2 regions of the Streptosporangium sp. NPDC053982 genome follow, and region 1 is predicted to be linked to the other one. Evidence: riboswitches for the same ligand, from Rfam matches in the RefSeq annotation. Region 1 holds a riboswitch; the other holds the start of a gene.
What was found. A riboswitch is a leader RNA that binds a small molecule or an ion and turns the genes downstream of it on or off. The one in region 1 is predicted to bind S-adenosylmethionine.
Positions count from the first base shown of each region.

Region 2: linked by a shared signal. The riboswitch ahead of ACZ6W9_RS04695 (aminotransferase class V-fold PLP-dependent enzyme) and the one ahead of thrC (threonine synthase) in region 1 are both predicted to bind S-adenosylmethionine.

Region 1 covers NZ_JBVJKQ010000013.1:23,532-31,099, reverse strand. The annotation lists gene ACZ6W9_RS24020 (HelD family protein) at 1-908, shown strand, start outside; gene groL (chaperonin GroEL) at 1,075-2,700, opposite strand; gene ACZ6W9_RS24010 (cold-shock protein) at 3,160-3,360, opposite strand; gene ACZ6W9_RS24005 (MoaD/ThiS family protein) at 3,695-3,970, opposite strand; gene thrC (threonine synthase) at 3,994-5,286, opposite strand; SAM riboswitch class I at 5,301-5,440, opposite strand; gene ACZ6W9_RS23995 (S1 family peptidase) at 5,570-7,270, opposite strand; gene ACZ6W9_RS23990 (trypsin-like serine protease) at 7,294-7,568, opposite strand, start outside.
Region 2 covers NZ_JBVJKQ010000002.1:410,105-417,672, forward strand. The annotation lists gene folP (dihydropteroate synthase) at 57-908, shown strand; gene ACZ6W9_RS04670 (nuclear transport factor 2 family protein) at 905-1,345, shown strand; gene folB (dihydroneopterin aldolase) at 1,342-1,728, shown strand; gene folK (2-amino-4-hydroxy-6-hydroxymethyldihydropteridine diphosphokinase) at 1,725-2,222, shown strand; gene ACZ6W9_RS04685 (DUF3180 domain-containing protein) at 2,219-2,683, shown strand; gene ACZ6W9_RS04690 (NADH-quinone oxidoreductase subunit D) at 2,829-4,055, opposite strand; gene ACZ6W9_RS04695 (aminotransferase class V-fold PLP-dependent enzyme) at 4,073-5,353, opposite strand; SAM riboswitch class IV at 5,596-5,711, opposite strand; gene ACZ6W9_RS04700 (cytochrome P450) at 5,835-7,034, shown strand; gene ACZ6W9_RS04705 (hypothetical protein) at 7,190-7,543, opposite strand; gene ACZ6W9_RS04710 (hypothetical protein) at 7,540-7,568, opposite strand, start outside.

The sequences.
Region 1 (7,568 bases):
CCAAGCCGGTCAAGCAGCTCGTGGACGCCGTGTGGCCCAAGCTGACCCCGCAGCAGGTGCTCCACCGGCTGTTCAGCGACCCCGATTTCCTGGCCGCCGCCGCGAAGGACGATCTCACCGCCGACGAGCAGGCCCTGCTGCTGTGGGCCAAGCCGGCCAAGTCGTACCGGTCGGCGAAGTGGTCGGCGGCCGACGGCGCGCTGATGGACGAGCTGGCCGACCTGATCGAGCGGACGCCCGTCCTGGGGCACCTGGTGGTGGACGAGGCCCAGGACCTGTCGGCGATGCAGCTGCGGGCGCTCGGGCGGCGGTGCCGTACCGGGTCGGCCACCGTACTCGGCGACCTGGCGCAGGGCACCACCCCCTGGTCGGCCCGCTCGTGGACGGAGGTCCTCACGCACCTGGGCTTCGAGAGCGGCGCCGTCACCGAGCTGACCCTCGGTTTCCGCGTGCCGCGCGAGGTCCTCGACTACGCCGCCCGGCTGCTGCCCGACGTCGCCCCCGGCCTGGCCGCGCCCCGTTCGCTGCGGCCCGGCGCGGGCTCCCTGACGGTACGGCGGGTGCCCGACCTCGCCGCGTCCCTGCCGGAGGCGGTGCGGGAGGTCCTGGCGCGGGAGGGGTCGATCGGCGTGATCGTCCCGGACGCCTCGGTCGCGGCCGCGTCGGCGTCACTGGCCGGCCTGGACCACCGGGTGCTGGGCCCCGACTCCGTCGAGGAGCACCGCCTGCTGGTGGTGCCGGCGTCCCTGGCCAAGGGCCTGGAGTACGACCACGTGATCGTGACCGAGCCGGCCGACATCGTGGACGCCGAGCCGCGCGGCCTGGCCCGTCTCTACGTGGTCCTCACCCGCGCGGTCACCTCTCTGACCGTCCTGCACGCCCGCGACCTGCCCGCCCGGCTGCGCTGACGCCGCCCGCCCTCCGCGACCGGGTGGCGTACGGCGTCGGCCCGGCCGTGACACGGCCCGCGAAAGGCGCGCGGAAGGCGCGCGGAAGGGTCGCGGGAAAGCAGAGAAGCGGAAAGGCGGCCCCGGGGATCCGGGGCCGCCTTTCTCGTTCGCGTGGGGCGATGGACTAGAAGTCCATGTCGCCGCCGCCCGGCATCGCGGGAGCGGCCGGGGTCTTCTCCGGCTTCTCGGCGATGACGGCCTCGGTGGTGAGGAACAGCGCCGCGATGGACGCCGCGTTCTGCAGCGCGGAACGCGTCACCTTGGCCGGGTCGAGGATGCCCGCCTCGAACATGTTGACGTACTCGCCGGTGGCGGCGTTCAGGCCCTCACCCGGGGTGAGGTTGCGCACCTTCTCCACCACGACGCCGCCCTCGAGGCCGGCGTTGACGGCGATCTGCTTCAGCGGCTCCTCCAGGGCCTTGCGGACGATCGCGGCACCGGTGGCCTCGTCGCCGGTCAGCTCCAGCTTGTCGAACGCCTTGGCGCCCGCCTGCAGCAGCGCCACGCCACCGCCGGGGACGATGCCCTCCTCGACGGCCGCCTTCGCGTTGCGGACGGCGTCCTCGATGCGGTGCTTGCGCTCCTTGAGCTCGACCTCGGTCGCCGCGCCGGCCTTGATGACGGCCACGCCGCCGGCCAGCTTGGCGAGACGCTCCTGGAGCTTCTCGCGGTCGTAGTCGGAGTCGGTGTTCTCGATCTCGGCGCGGATCTGGTTGACCCGGCCGGCGATCTGCTCGGCGTCGCCGGCGCCGTCGACGATGGTGGTCTCGTCCTTGGTGACGATGACCTGGCGGGCCCGGCCGAGCTGGTCGAGCGTGGTGGACTCCAGCTTGAGGCCGATGTCCTCGCTGATGACCTGGGCGCCGGTCAGGATGGCGATGTCGCCCAGCATGGCCTTGCGGCGGTCGCCGAAGCCGGGGGCCTTGACGGCCACCGAGCGGAACAGACCGCGGATCTTGTTGACGACCAGGGTCGCCAGGGCCTCGGCCTCGACGTCCTCGGAGATCAGCAGCAGCGGCTTGCCGGACTGCACGACCTTGTCGAGGACGGGAAGGAGGTCCTTGTTCGCGGAGATCTTCGAGTTGACGACGAGGATGTACGGGTCGTCGAGGACGGCCTCCATACGCTCCGGGTCGGTGACGAAGTAGGGCGAGATGTAGCCCTTGTCGAAGCGCATGCCCTCGGTGAGCTCAAGCTCCAGGCCGAAGGTGTTGCTCTCCTCGACGGTGATGACGCCTTCCTTGCCGACCTTGTCCATCGCCTCGGCGATCATCTCGCCGATCTGCGGGTCGCCCGCGGAGATGGAGGCCGTGGAGGCGATCTGCGCCTTCGTCTCCACGTCCTTGGCGAGCTTGAGCAGTTCCTCGGAGACACGCTCGACGGAGGCCTCGATGCCCTTCTTCAGGCCCATCGGGTTGGCGCCGGCGGCCACGTTGCGGAGACCCTCGCGAACCAGGGCCTGCGCGAGGACGGTGGCGGTGGTGGTGCCGTCACCGGCGACGTCGTCGGTCTTCTTGGCGACTTCCTTGACGAGCTCGGCCCCGATCTTCTCCCACGGGTCCTCGAGCTCGATCTCCTTGGCGATGGACACACCGTCGTTGGTGATCGTGGGGGCGCCCCACTTCTTCTCCAGGACGACGTTGCGGCCCTTCGGGCCCAGGGTCACCTTGACGGCGTCCGCGAGCTGGTTCATACCACGCTCGAGACCGCGCCGGGCGTCCTCGTCAAACGCGATCATCTTGGCTGCCATACGGCTAGACCTCCCGAACACAGGGTGGCTTGCACCGGATCGAGCCGACGCCCGCGACGGCATTCGGATCCGCGACTCCGTTCGGCGGATCCCATCGTCCCGATCCAGGGTTGGCACTCGCCCTCGGTGAGTGCCAACAAACTATTTAGCACTCTACCCTGTCGAGTGCAAGCGACGTCGCGTTGACCTGCCCGGGAGGTGACGGCCTCCCGCGACGACCCGTTACGGCGGACGCCCCGCACGGTCTCGCCCCCGGCCACCGCCCCGCGCGACCGGATCCCGGCCGCCGTGTCCCGGCGGATTCGGGCCTCCGGCACGGAGAGACCCCGGTACGGCGAGGGCCCGGCCCTCCGAGGGGACACGGTGGACCGGGCCGGCGCGCCGAGGGCCCGCGTGGACTGCGCTGCCACGGGGGTCCGTCCGGCGCGCCCCTTTTGCGCGTCCGGGGGGACGGCTGCCTCAGACGGCCCTCACGGACTCCGCCTGCGGGCCTTTCTGCCCCTGGGTGATCTCGAACTCGACCCGCTGGCCCTGTTCGAGTGCGCGATAGCCGTCCATCATGATCGCGGAGTAATGGACGAACACATCCTTACCACCGTCTACCGCGATGAAGCCGTAGCCCTTGTCCGCGTTGAACCATTTGACGGTGCCTTGCGCCACTTCCGACTCCTCTTACTGGACTTGAGGACATCGCCCATTCCTCTCGCGACGTCCTCAATCTCCGAGGCGGACACATCGCCTGCGTCGATCGTTCTCGACCATACCTGTGGTACGCCGTAGGGCAACAGAGTCAACCAGCAAACTGCCGCTTTACGTACGAATGCAGCACGAGAACATAGTTTTGCCATCGGGCCCGCTGATCAAATATTGCATTATTTCAACAAGCGCCGATATGGACATCCTCCCGAAAGCGCGACACCCGCCCCGGCCAGGCCGGAGCGGGCGTCGGCGGGCGCCGTACGGGACGGCGGCCCGGAGCGCGGGGACGACGGGGTCAGCCCCCGGCGACCGCCGGGATGATGGAGATCTGGACGCCGGACGGCGTCGCGGTGTCCAGGTTGTCGGCGAAGCGGACGTCCTCATCGCCGACATAGACGTTGACGAACCTGCGAATCTTGCCGGAGTCGTCGAGAATCCGGGCGCCGATCCCGGGGAAGTCGGCGTCGAGTTTCCGCAGCACCTCGCGGAGGGTCTCACCCTCGGCGTTCACCTCGGCCGCACCACCGGTGTACGTCCGGAGAATTGTCGGAATCCGTACAGAGACACTCATTATTAAGCACCTTTCCGGTGATTTCAGGCGATGACCGAGCGGAATTCGTCAAGCGAGGGGCGGATGACCGCGGTGGGACGGGCCTCGCCCGCCACCGCGTCGAGGGTCTTCAGGCCGTCACCGGTGTTGAGCACCACGGTCTCGGCGTCGGGGTCGAGCCGCCCCTCGGCGGCCAGCTTGCGCAGCACGCCGACCGTGACGCCGCCCGCGGTCTCGGCGAAGATGCCCTCGGTCCTGGCCAGCAGCCTGATCGCGGCGACGATCTCGGCGTCCGTGACGTCCTCCACCGCGCCGCCGGTGCGCCGGGCGATGTCCAGCACGTAGGGGCCGTCGGCCGGGTTGCCGATGGCCAGCGACTTGGCGATCGTGTCCGGCCGTACCGGGCGGATCACATCGTGACCCGCCTTGTAGGCGGCCGAGACCGGCGAGCAGCCCTCGGCCTGCGCGGCGAAGATCCGATAGGGCTTCTCCTCGACGAGCCCGAGCGCGATCAGCTCCTTGAACCCCTTGTCGATCTTCGTGAGTTGGGAGCCGGACGCCACCGGGACGACGATCTGGTCGGGGAGTCGCCAGCCGAGCTGCTCGGCGATCTCGTACGCCAGGGTCTTGGAGCCCTCGGCGTAGTACGGGCGCAGGTTGACGTTGACGAAGCCCCACCGCTCACCCAGCTCGTCGCCGATGAGCTCCGAGCAGAACCGGTTGACGTCGTCGTAGGTGCCCTCGATGCCGACGAGCTTCCCGCCGTACACCGAGGCCATGACGATCTTGGCCTGCTCCAGGTCGGCGGGGATGAACACGCAGGCGTCCAACCCGGCGCGGGCGGCGGCCGAGGTCACCGCGCCGGCGAGGTTGCCGGTGGAGGAGCACGACAGGGTGTGGAAGCCGAAGTTGCGGGCCGCCTCGACGGCGATGGCCACCACGCGGTCCTTGAACGAGTGCGTCGGGTTGCCCGAGTCGTCCTTCACGTGCAGCGAGCGCAGGCCCAGCTCGCGGGCGAGGTTGCCCGCGTCGACCAGCCTGGTCCAGCCGGGCTCCGTGTTGGGCCGGGCGGCGACGTTCTCCGGGACGGGCAGCAGCGCGCGGTAGCGCCAGATGTTCGCCGGGCCGGCGGCGATCTGCTCGCGCGTGACGCGCCCGAAGTCGTAGGCGATCTCCAGGGGGCCGAAACACTCGATACAGGCGAAGCTCGGGCCGAGGTCGTAGCGGGTGCCGCACTCCCGGCAGGAGAGGGCCACGGCGGGGCCGAAGCGGCCGTCGGGCGCGGTGCCGGCGGAGACGGGGGCGGAGGTGGGGATCCGTGTTTCTGCGAGCGCCATGAAGCGAGGCCTTTCCCTCATCTTCGTCCGCGACCACCCTGGCCACGGACCGGAATTGGCACCTGTCCCGGCCGACCCCGCCATGTCGCGAGTTTGAACCGGGAGGGTTGCCGGGGCTTCGCAGGGCCGGTCCCTCCACCCCTCTGGATGAGCAATATGAAGTTGTGGACCCGATGAACGGGTCTCTCGCACTTTACCCCGGCCGCCGGGCGTTCTGACCAGATGTCTCACTGTGCGAGACGACGCGTGTCATTCCCCGGACGACGGACGGTGAAAAGGCCCGTCACGGGTGACGGTACCCCAGGAGGAAGGGCCCGCCGCCCGCCACGGCGACCACCCGGTAGCGGTAGTAGCCGGGCGTGCCCTCATAGGTGATCGTCTCGAAGGGGTACGGGCTGACCGAGGAGGCGACGGTCCGCCAGCCGGAGCCGGCCGCCCACTTCTCCAGGTACAGGTCGACGTCGGTGCCGTCGTTGGAGTTCACGCAGCCGTAGTGGGTCCCGGCGGTCCTCGACCGGTAGTAGCCGCTCCTCGCCCGGTTCCGGGGGTTCACGGGCCGGTAGGCGGCCTGCCCCTCCTTCAGGATGCTCTGGGCGGAGGCGGGATAGCCGGTGCAGGTGCCCGTGGTCGGCCGCAGGGTGCCGTCGACGGTCAGCAGGGTCAGGCCGTACGTCGAGAGGATCTTTGCGACCGGCTGGAAGTAGCTGAACCCGGAGCCCGGGAAACAGGAGCCGGAGCCGCCGGAGAGCACCCCCTGGGCCTGGTCCACCGAGACGAACGGGCCGCCGGAGTCGCCCCGGTCGGCGCAGACGCTGGTGCGGGTCAGCCCGAAGACGTTCCCCTGCGGATAGGAGACGCTGACGTCGCGCTGCAGGATGAGACCGCAGTACCAGTCGGAGGTGGAGCCGGACCGGCACACCGACGCCCCCTCGATGGCCGGCCGGTCCCCGGCGATGGGCAGGACGCCGCCGTCGGCGTTGCCCACCGTAGGCTTGGGCGTCCAGTCGTCGTTGACCTGGATCCAGGAGAAGTCGCTCGACGGGAACACCGACCCCCGGAAGACGCCCTGGGGCACCCGGTTGTAGCCGTTGGTCTTCTCTCCCACCTTGCCGCAGTGGCCGGCGCTGACGAAGCCGCCCGCGCCGCCGTGGAGCACGGAGAAGCCGACCGTGCAGCGCAGAGAGACCCCGACGTAGAAGGGGCTGCCCCCCACCAGGTCGTAGAGCGGCCGGGGACGCTCGGTGGACGGCACCACCACGATCGTCCTGCCGTCCACGCCGATGTCCCTGATGACGGCCTCGGTCTGCACCGGCTCCTCGGACAGCACGACGACCTTGTTGTTCCGCACGTCGACGTAGCGCACGCTCCCCCCGCCCGTCGGGCGGGCGGGCAGCGCGGCGTCGAGCTTGTCCTTGACCGCGCCGAGTTCGACCAGCGAGTGCTCGACGACCTCGGCATGAGCGCCCTGGGCGACGATTTTGGGGATGTCGTCGGGGTCGGTGGTGGCCACCACGAGGTTCTGCGCGACGGTTCCCTGGAACCACGAGCCGCCGAAGCGGTCGCCGAGCGCCACCCGCAGTCTCGCCTCGACCGGAGCCAGGCGGATCTCGTTGAGCAGCCGGGCCTGGGCCTGCTCGGCGCTGAGGCCGAGGTCGCGCTGGAGGGCCTGGAGCATGCCCGGCGGCGGCGCGTTGTACGGCAGGCCCGCCCGCCCGGCCTGCCGCGCCCGCCCTCCGCGCTCCGTGGAGTCGTGCCGAGACCGGACCGCGGCGGGGCGCACGCGGGCTCCGCGGCCGGGCCGCGCCGCGGGGAGACCCGCGAGGGCTCCGCGCTCGGGCCGCGCCGCCGGGAACCGTACGACCGGGGCGTCCCGGACGGCGGCCAGGGGCTCGGGCTCCGCCCGGACCGCCGAGGGCGTGACGGCGGCGAGCACGGCGGCGGAGAAGAGGGCACATCCGGCGGCTACGGCGCGACCGTGGAACATACGACCTCCCGGGGGTCCGTCCTTCAGGGCAGGTCGTGCTGGTAGCCCAGCGTGTAGCCGCCGGAGCCGCTCGCGGCGGTCACCCGGTAGCGGTAGCGGCCGGCCGGTCCCTGGTAGCGGAGCGTCTCGTCGGGGTTCGGACCGGTCTCACTCGCCACGGTGACCCAGCTCCGGCCGTTCCACCTCTGCAGGTAGAGGTCGAAGTCGCTGCCGTCGGGGCCGTCCAGGCACGCCAGATGGACCTCGGTCGCCGTCGTCCGGTAGTAGCCGCCGCTCGGCAGGTAGGCGGAGCGGCCCA
Region 2 (7,568 bases), on a different contig from region 1:
TCGCAAGCCGGACCCACGATATGGGCGAAGCATGGGGAACGCCTAGGCTTGTCGGCATGACTACGTGGAAGGTGCCGGGGGTGCCCGGTCGCGGCCGGTGCCTGGTGATGGGCGTGGTCAACGTGACCCCCGACTCGTTCTCCGACGGCGGCCGCTGGTTCGACCCGAAGGTCGCCGTACGGCACGGTCTCGAGCTGGTCGAGCAGGGCGCCGACATCGTCGATGTGGGAGGGGAGTCCACCAGGCCCGGCGCGGCGCGCGTGCCGCTCGACGAGGAGCTGGCCCGGGTCGAGCCGGTCATCCGGGAGCTCAGCCGCGCGGGCGTCACGGTCAGCGTCGACACCATGCGGGCCGAGGTCGCCCGCGCCGCGGTGGACGCCGGGGCCGTGCTGGTCAACGACGTCAGCGGCGGGCTGGCCGATCCGGAGATGCCGAGGGTCGTCGCCGCGACCGGCGTTGCGTACGTGGTCATGCACTGGCGCGGCCACAGCCACGCGATGAACGACCGCGCGGTCTACGGCGACGTCGTGACCGAGGTACGCGAGGAACTGGCCAAGCGGGTGGCCTCGGTGCTGGCCGAAGGCGTCGCCGAGGAGCAGATCGTGCTCGACCCGGGACTGGGTTTCTCCAAGAACGCCGAGCACAACTGGGCCGTGCTCGGCGGGCTCGACCGGCTCGCCACGCTCGGCTACCCACTGCTCATCGGAGCGTCCCGGAAGCGTTTCCTGGGAAGGCTGCTCGCCGATCCGGACGGTACGCCACGGCCCTTCGACCGCAGCGACGACGCCACGCTCGCCGTGACGGCCATCGTCGCCCGGCAGGGGGCGTGGTGTGTGCGGGTGCACAACGTACGCCCGAACGCGGACGCCGTCCGCATCGCCGCAGCCGTCCAGGGAGCGAGAGCATGAGCGTCGACACCACCGCCGTCGAGACGGTCAACCAGTCGTTCTACACCGCGATCGAGAACGCCGACCTCGACCGGATGACCGAGATCTGGGCCGAGGACATGGACGGCCGGCAGGTGAGCTGCGTGCATCCCGGGTGGCCGATCGTGTCGGGCCGCCCGGAGGTGCTGCGCTCCTGGGCGCTGCTCATGGCCAACACCCCCTACATCCAGTTCGTGCTGACCGACGTCCGGGTGATGGTCATGGGCGACGTCGCCATCCTCACCTGCGAGGAGAACATCCTCACCGCGGGCGACGAAGGTGATTCCAGCTTCGCCGCGGGCAAGGTGGTGGCGAGCAACACCTTCGTCAGGACGGCCGAGGGCTGGAGGCTCTGGCTGCACCACGGTTCGCCCGTGCTGCAGAGCGACGACGACGAGGAGGAGGACGAGGCGGCGTGACAGATCCGACAGGCACCGACCGGATCAGCGTGCGGGGGTTGCGGGCGAGAGGACGGCACGGCGTGCTCGCGGCCGAGCGGGAGCTGGGTCAGGAGTTCGTCGTGGACGTCACGCTCTTCCTCGACACCGCCCCCGCGGCGGCAGCGGACGACCTGACGAGGACCGTGCACTACGGTGAGCTCGCCCAGGAACTGGTGAAGGTCGTGGAGGGCGAGCCGGTAGACCTGATCGAGACGCTCGCCCGGCGTCTGGCCGACGTCTGCCTGGCGTACGAGCCGGTGGAGTCGGCCGAGGTGAGCGTCCACAAACCGGCCGCGCCGATCCCGCTGCCGTTCGACGACGTGGTCGTGACGATCAGGAGAAGCCGGGAGGGCCGCGGATGAAGGTCGTGCTGGCGCTCGGCAGCAACCTGGGCGACCGCTTCGACACCCTGCAGGGCGCGCTGGACGCGCTCTTCGACGCGCCGGGGCTGGCCTTCGTCGCGGTGTCGCCGGTCTACGAGACCGACCCGGTCGGCGGCCCCGAACAGGGCCCGTACCTCAACGCGGTGGTGATCGCCGAGAGCTCCCTGGACCCCCGGACGATCCTCGAACGCGCCCAGAACGTGGAGAACGCCTTCGGGCGGATCCGGATGGAACGCTGGGGCGCCCGCACCCTCGACGTCGACCTCATCACGGTGGGGGACGTCGTCTCCGGCGACCCGGAGCTGACGCTGCCGCACCCCCGGGCGCACGAGCGGGCGTTCGTGCTGGTTCCGTGGTCGCGGGTCGATCCGGAGGCGACGCTGGCCGGGCGGCGGGTCACCGACCTGCTGGCCGGGCTGGACCAGGAGGGCGTGCGGCCGCGCGCGGATCTGACGCTGCAGAGGCCCGAGTGAGGCCCAGCCGCCCCGACGTGATCGTCGGGCTCATCGTCGTGTTCGGCGTCCTCACCTGGGTCGCGCTGAAGCCGTTCTACTCGTCCCTGCCGACCGTGCCGTGGACGGCGATCCCGACCGTCTTCCTGCTGGCGCTCGGCGAGGCGTACACCGGATGGATGACCAGGGCCCGGATCGAGCGCAGGCCGGACACCAAACCCGTCGAGCCGATGGCGGTGGCCCGCCTGGCCGCCCTGGCCCAGGCGTCGGCGTACGGCGGAGCCGTCTTCGCGGGCGTCTTCGCCGGGTTCGCCTTCTACACCGCGGACCTGCTGGAACAGGGCGTGCCACGCCGTGACTTCTTCATCGCCGGCGGCTCGTTCGTCGGCTGCGTGGTGCTGGTCTGCGCGGCGCTGTACCTGGAGCACTGCTGCCGGGTGCCCAAGGACCCCACCGAGAAGGGCCGGGAGGCCGGGCACTGAGGAGTCCCGGCCTTTCCCGCCGGTCGGCCACCCGGTGACCGTCCGGAGGCCGGGAGCGGCCGGGGAGCGGTGACCGGCCGGACCGTCTCCGGGGTCCGTCTTTCACCGGGGACGCCGGACCCGGACGCCGGGTCCGGCGGCGGCGTCACTTGTCGATGTCGCCGACCACGAAGAACATCGAGCCGAGGATGGCCACCATGTCGGAGACCAGGTGGCCGGGGAGCATCTCGCGCAGCACCTGGACGTTGTTGTATGAGGCCGAGCGGAGCTTCAGCCGCCACGGGGTCTTCTCGCCGCGTGAGACGAGGTAGTAGCCGTTGAGGCCGAGCGGGTTCTCCGTCCAGGCGTAGGTGTGGCCCTCGGGGACCTTGAGCACCTTGGGCAGGCGCTGGTTGATCGGCCCCGGCGGCAGCTCGCGCAGCCGTTCCAGGCAGGCGTCGGCCAGGTCGAGGGAGACCTTCACCTGCTCCAGCAGCACCTCGAACCGGGCGTGGCAGTCGCCGGCCTCCCGGGTGACGACCCGCACCGGCAGCTCGCCGTAGGCGAGGTAGGGCTCGTCCCGGCGCAGGTCCATGTCCACGCCGGAGGCACGGGCGATCGGGCCGCTCACGCCGTACTGCATGATCGTCTCGCGGTCCAGGACGCCCACCCCGCGGGTGCGGGCGAGGAAGATCTCGTTGTCCACGATCAGGTTCTCGATGTCGGGCAGCCGCCGCCGCACGTCGGCGACGGCCCGCGCCGCCCGCTCCGACCAGCCCTCGGGCAGCTCCTCCTTCAGGCCGCCGACCCGGTTGAACATGTAGTGCATCCGCCCGCCGGAGACCTCCTCCATCACGGCCTGGAGGGTCTCGCGCTCACGGAACGCGTAGAAGACGGGGGTGATCGCGCCGAGCTCCAGCGGGTAGGAGCCGAGGAACATCAGGTGGCTGAGCACCCGGTTCAGCTCGGCCAGCAGCGTGCGGGTCCAGACGGCCCGGGGCGGCGTCTCCATGCCGATCATCCGTTCCACCGCGAGCACCACGCCCAGCTCGTTGGCGAACGCCGACAGCCAGTCGTGCCGGTTGGCCAGCACGATGATCTGCCGGTAGTCGCGCACCTCGAACAGCTTCTCCGCGCCGCGGTGCATGTAGCCCACGACGGGTTCGGCCGAGCTGATCAGCTCTCCGTCCAGGGTGAGCCGCAGCCGCAGCACCCCGTGGGTGGAGGGGTGCTGCGGTCCGATGTTGAGGACCATGTCCTCGGTGGCGAGCTCCTTGCCCTGCGCGCCGGGAGCCACCGGCCCGTCAGCCGGGGCCGGCCGTACGGCCTCCGCCCCGGCCCCGATGCCCACGTGCAGCTCCCGGGACGCCCCTTCGGTGCGACGCTCACTCATAGGGCTATGCTCCCACGTCAGCGTCGCGCGGCAATCTCCCGCAGGGCGGACACCAGGCGGTCCACGTGCTCGTCGACGGTGCCGATGCCGATCGACGCGCGGACGGCCGAGGCGGTCCCGTCGTCGCAGCCGCCGTCGGCGGCGTCCGGCCGCCGCGGGTCGCGGTCGGCGTCCGGGCGGTGGGCGTCCAGGAGGTGCCGGACGAAGGGGTGGGCGCAGAACCTGCCGTCCCGGACGCCGATGCCGTACTCGGAGGACAGTATCTCGGCGACCTCCCGGGCGGTACGGCCGGCCACGGTGAAGGAGACGATGCCGACGCGGGGATGGGCGGGGTCCCACAGGGACAGCTCACGAACCCCCTCGATCCCGGCGATCCCGGCACGCAGCCGGGCGAGGAGACGCTCCTCCTCGCGGACCAGCGCGGTCCAGCCGGTCGCGGTCAGCGCGTCGCAGGCGGCGGCGAGGGCGACGGCGCCGAGGACGTTCGGGGTGCCGGCCTCGTGGCGGGCCTCGGGGTCGTCGTGCCAGTCGGCCTCCCCGCCGTCCGCGACCGCCCGCACCGCACCCCCGCCGCGCAGGTACGGCTCGGCTCCGGACAGCCAGTCCGGGCGGCCGATCAGCGCGCCCGTGCCGAACGGCGCGTAGAGCTTGTGACCGGAGAAGACCACGTAGTCCAGGTCGAGCGCGGTCAGGTTGACCGGGCGGTGCGGGACGAGCTGGGCGGCGTCCACCAGGACGCGGGCGCCGTGCCGGTGGGCGATGTGCGCCAGCGCGGCGATCGGCCACAGCTCCCCGGTGACGTTGGAGGCGGCGGTCACGACCAGCAGTTTGGGGCCCTCGATCTCGGCGAGCGCCCGGTCCGCGGCGCGGACCGCCTCACCCGGGAACGCCGGCGGCGCCAGCCGTACGGCACGCCGCCACGGCAGCAGCGAGGCGTGGTGCTCGGTGTCGAAGACCACGACCGTGGTCCCCTCGGGCAGGCAGCGGGCCAGCAGGTTGGTGGCGTCGGTGGTGTTGCGGGTGAAGACCACCGCGTCGTCCGGGCGGGCCCCGGCGAAGGCGCGGACCGTGTGCCGGGCCCGCTCGTAGCGGGCGGTGGTGAGCTGGGAGGCGTAGCCGGCGCCGCGGTGGACGCTGGAGTAGGCCGGGAGCGCGGCGGCGACGGCGGCGCTCACCGGCTCCAGACAGGGCGCGCTGGCGGCGTAGTCGAAGTTGGCGTAGGGGACCAGCCGGCCGCCGCGGACCGGGACTTCGAGGTCAGCGCCGAGCACCGCCGGGATCCGCCGGGCCTCGGGCACGCGGGTCCCGGGGAGGGTGCTTCCCGGTACGGCGGTTCCCGGGACGGCCGGGGTGCTTCCGGCGGCGGGGGCGGCGGTTTCCGGGGCGGCCGGGGCGTTTCCGGCGGCGGTTCGCGTGGTGCGGTCGGCCACGTCGCCGGAAGCGGTGTCGGCGGGGGCGGTGGAGGCGAAGATCGTCAGGGTGGACACGCCCGTGCTCCTTAGGAGGTCATCGGACCCCAAGCCACGGCGTCGATGCGTGGAGTCCGCGCTTGCCCGGCGCACCTCGCGCCGGACCAGGTCCTCACCCGGGGCACCCCGCCGCGGACGCGAGGGTTGCCGGCCAGCTAGCCGGGGCTTGTCGCTGGCACTCATGACCTACCGGGGACTATAATCGACGACAGCGGCCCCGCCGCAAGCTCCGTGTCTCGGAATGCGGACAGATGTCTCGTGGATCTCCGGGGCCTTGGGGCCCGGCCACCTGGGACATTACGATGTCTACGTGCGCTTTGATCCTTGGAATCCGGAATTCGTCGCCCACCCTTACGACGTCTACGACGAGCTGCGACGCGAGCGGCCGGTCGGCTTCTTCGAGCCGACGGGCCAGTGGCTGATCGCCCGGCACGCCGACGTCAACGCGCTGCTGCGTGACCGCCGGCTGGGCCGGTCCTACCTGCACGTGGCGACCCACGCCGAGTTCGGCAGGCCGGACGACCCGGAGTTCCAGGACCCGTTCTGGCGGGTGATCAGGGCCGGGATGCTCGACGTCGAGCCGCCGGTGCACACCCGGCTGCGCCGGCTGGTCTCCAAGGCGTTCACCCCGCGCATGGTCGAGACGCTGCGCCCCAAGGTCGCCCGGATCGCCGGAGAGCTGGTCGAGGCGTTCGCCGAACGCGGCGGCGGCGACCTCATCTCCGAGGTGGCCGAGCCGCTCCCGGTGACCGTGATCGCCGAGATGCTCGGCGTGCCCGAGGCCGACCGGCACCTGCTGCGGCCCTGGTCGGCCGACATCTGCGGGATGTACGAACTCAACCCCTCGGTCGAGGCCCAGCACACCGCCGTACGCGCGGCCGAGGAGTTCTCCGCCTACCTCGTCGAGCTGGCGCGTGCCCGCCGTACCGACCCCGGCGACGACCTGATCAGCGCGCTCGCCCAGGTGGCCGACGAGGGCGACCGGCTCACCGAGGAGGAGCTGGTCGGCACCTGCGTGCTGCTGCTCAACGCCGGGCACGAGGCCACGGTCAACGTCACCGGCAACGGCTGGTGGTCGCTGTTCCGCAACCCGGCCGAGCTGGAACGGCTGCGCGCCGACCACGGCCTGCTGCCCAGCGCGATCGAGGAACTGATGCGCTGGGACACCCCGCTGCAGATGTTCGAGCGCTGGGTGCTGGAGGACATCACCGTGGGAGGGATCGACATCCCGCGCGGCTCGGAGGTGGCGCTGCTGTTCGGCTCGGCCAACCGCGACCCCGAGGTCTTCGCCGACCCCGAGCGCCTCGACGTGGGCCGGGTGGACAACCCGCACATCTCCTTCGGCGCGGGCATCCACTTCTGCCTCGGCGCGCCCCTCGCCCGGATCGAGCTGATCGAGTCGTTCGGCGCCCTGCTGCGCCGGGCCCCGAAGATGGAACTCACCGCCGAGCCGACCTGGGGCCCCGGCTACGTCATCCGCGGCCTCACGGCCCTCGACGTGAGGATCTGAACCCGTCCGTACGCCCTGCGGAGGTCGAACCGGACTCGCACCTTCACGGAAGGGCGGGACCGGCTTCGGTCCGGAGACTCGGCCCAAGGACATGAACCGACTCGGATCAGGCCGACTGCCTGCGATGACGTCTGGTTTCGCCCGGCGGTCGCCGACTACTCGGTGTCCTTGGGATGTCGAGGTGAGGCGTAGATCACCCATACGGTGCGGGTGTCGTCATCGATGGCATAGCGCACCCGCCCGCCGCTGGTGACTTCGAATTCCCACTGTTCCAGATCCTTGCCGTTGTGGCGATGAGTCGCGAGATCACCGCGTAGGCGATGCTGACGATCATGACTGGATCGCGAACGGGGGTCGGCCCGCAGTACCTCGAAGCATCGGCGCGTATTGGCCAGAGCGTGGCGGCACAGCTCTTCCCAGCCCCTGACCGCGTCACCGGTACCGAATCGAACATCCCACTCACCATCCGGTGGTGGCACCGTGACCCGGTCTCCGCGCTTGGGGCTCACGCCGAAACCCGCACGGGGCCGAAGT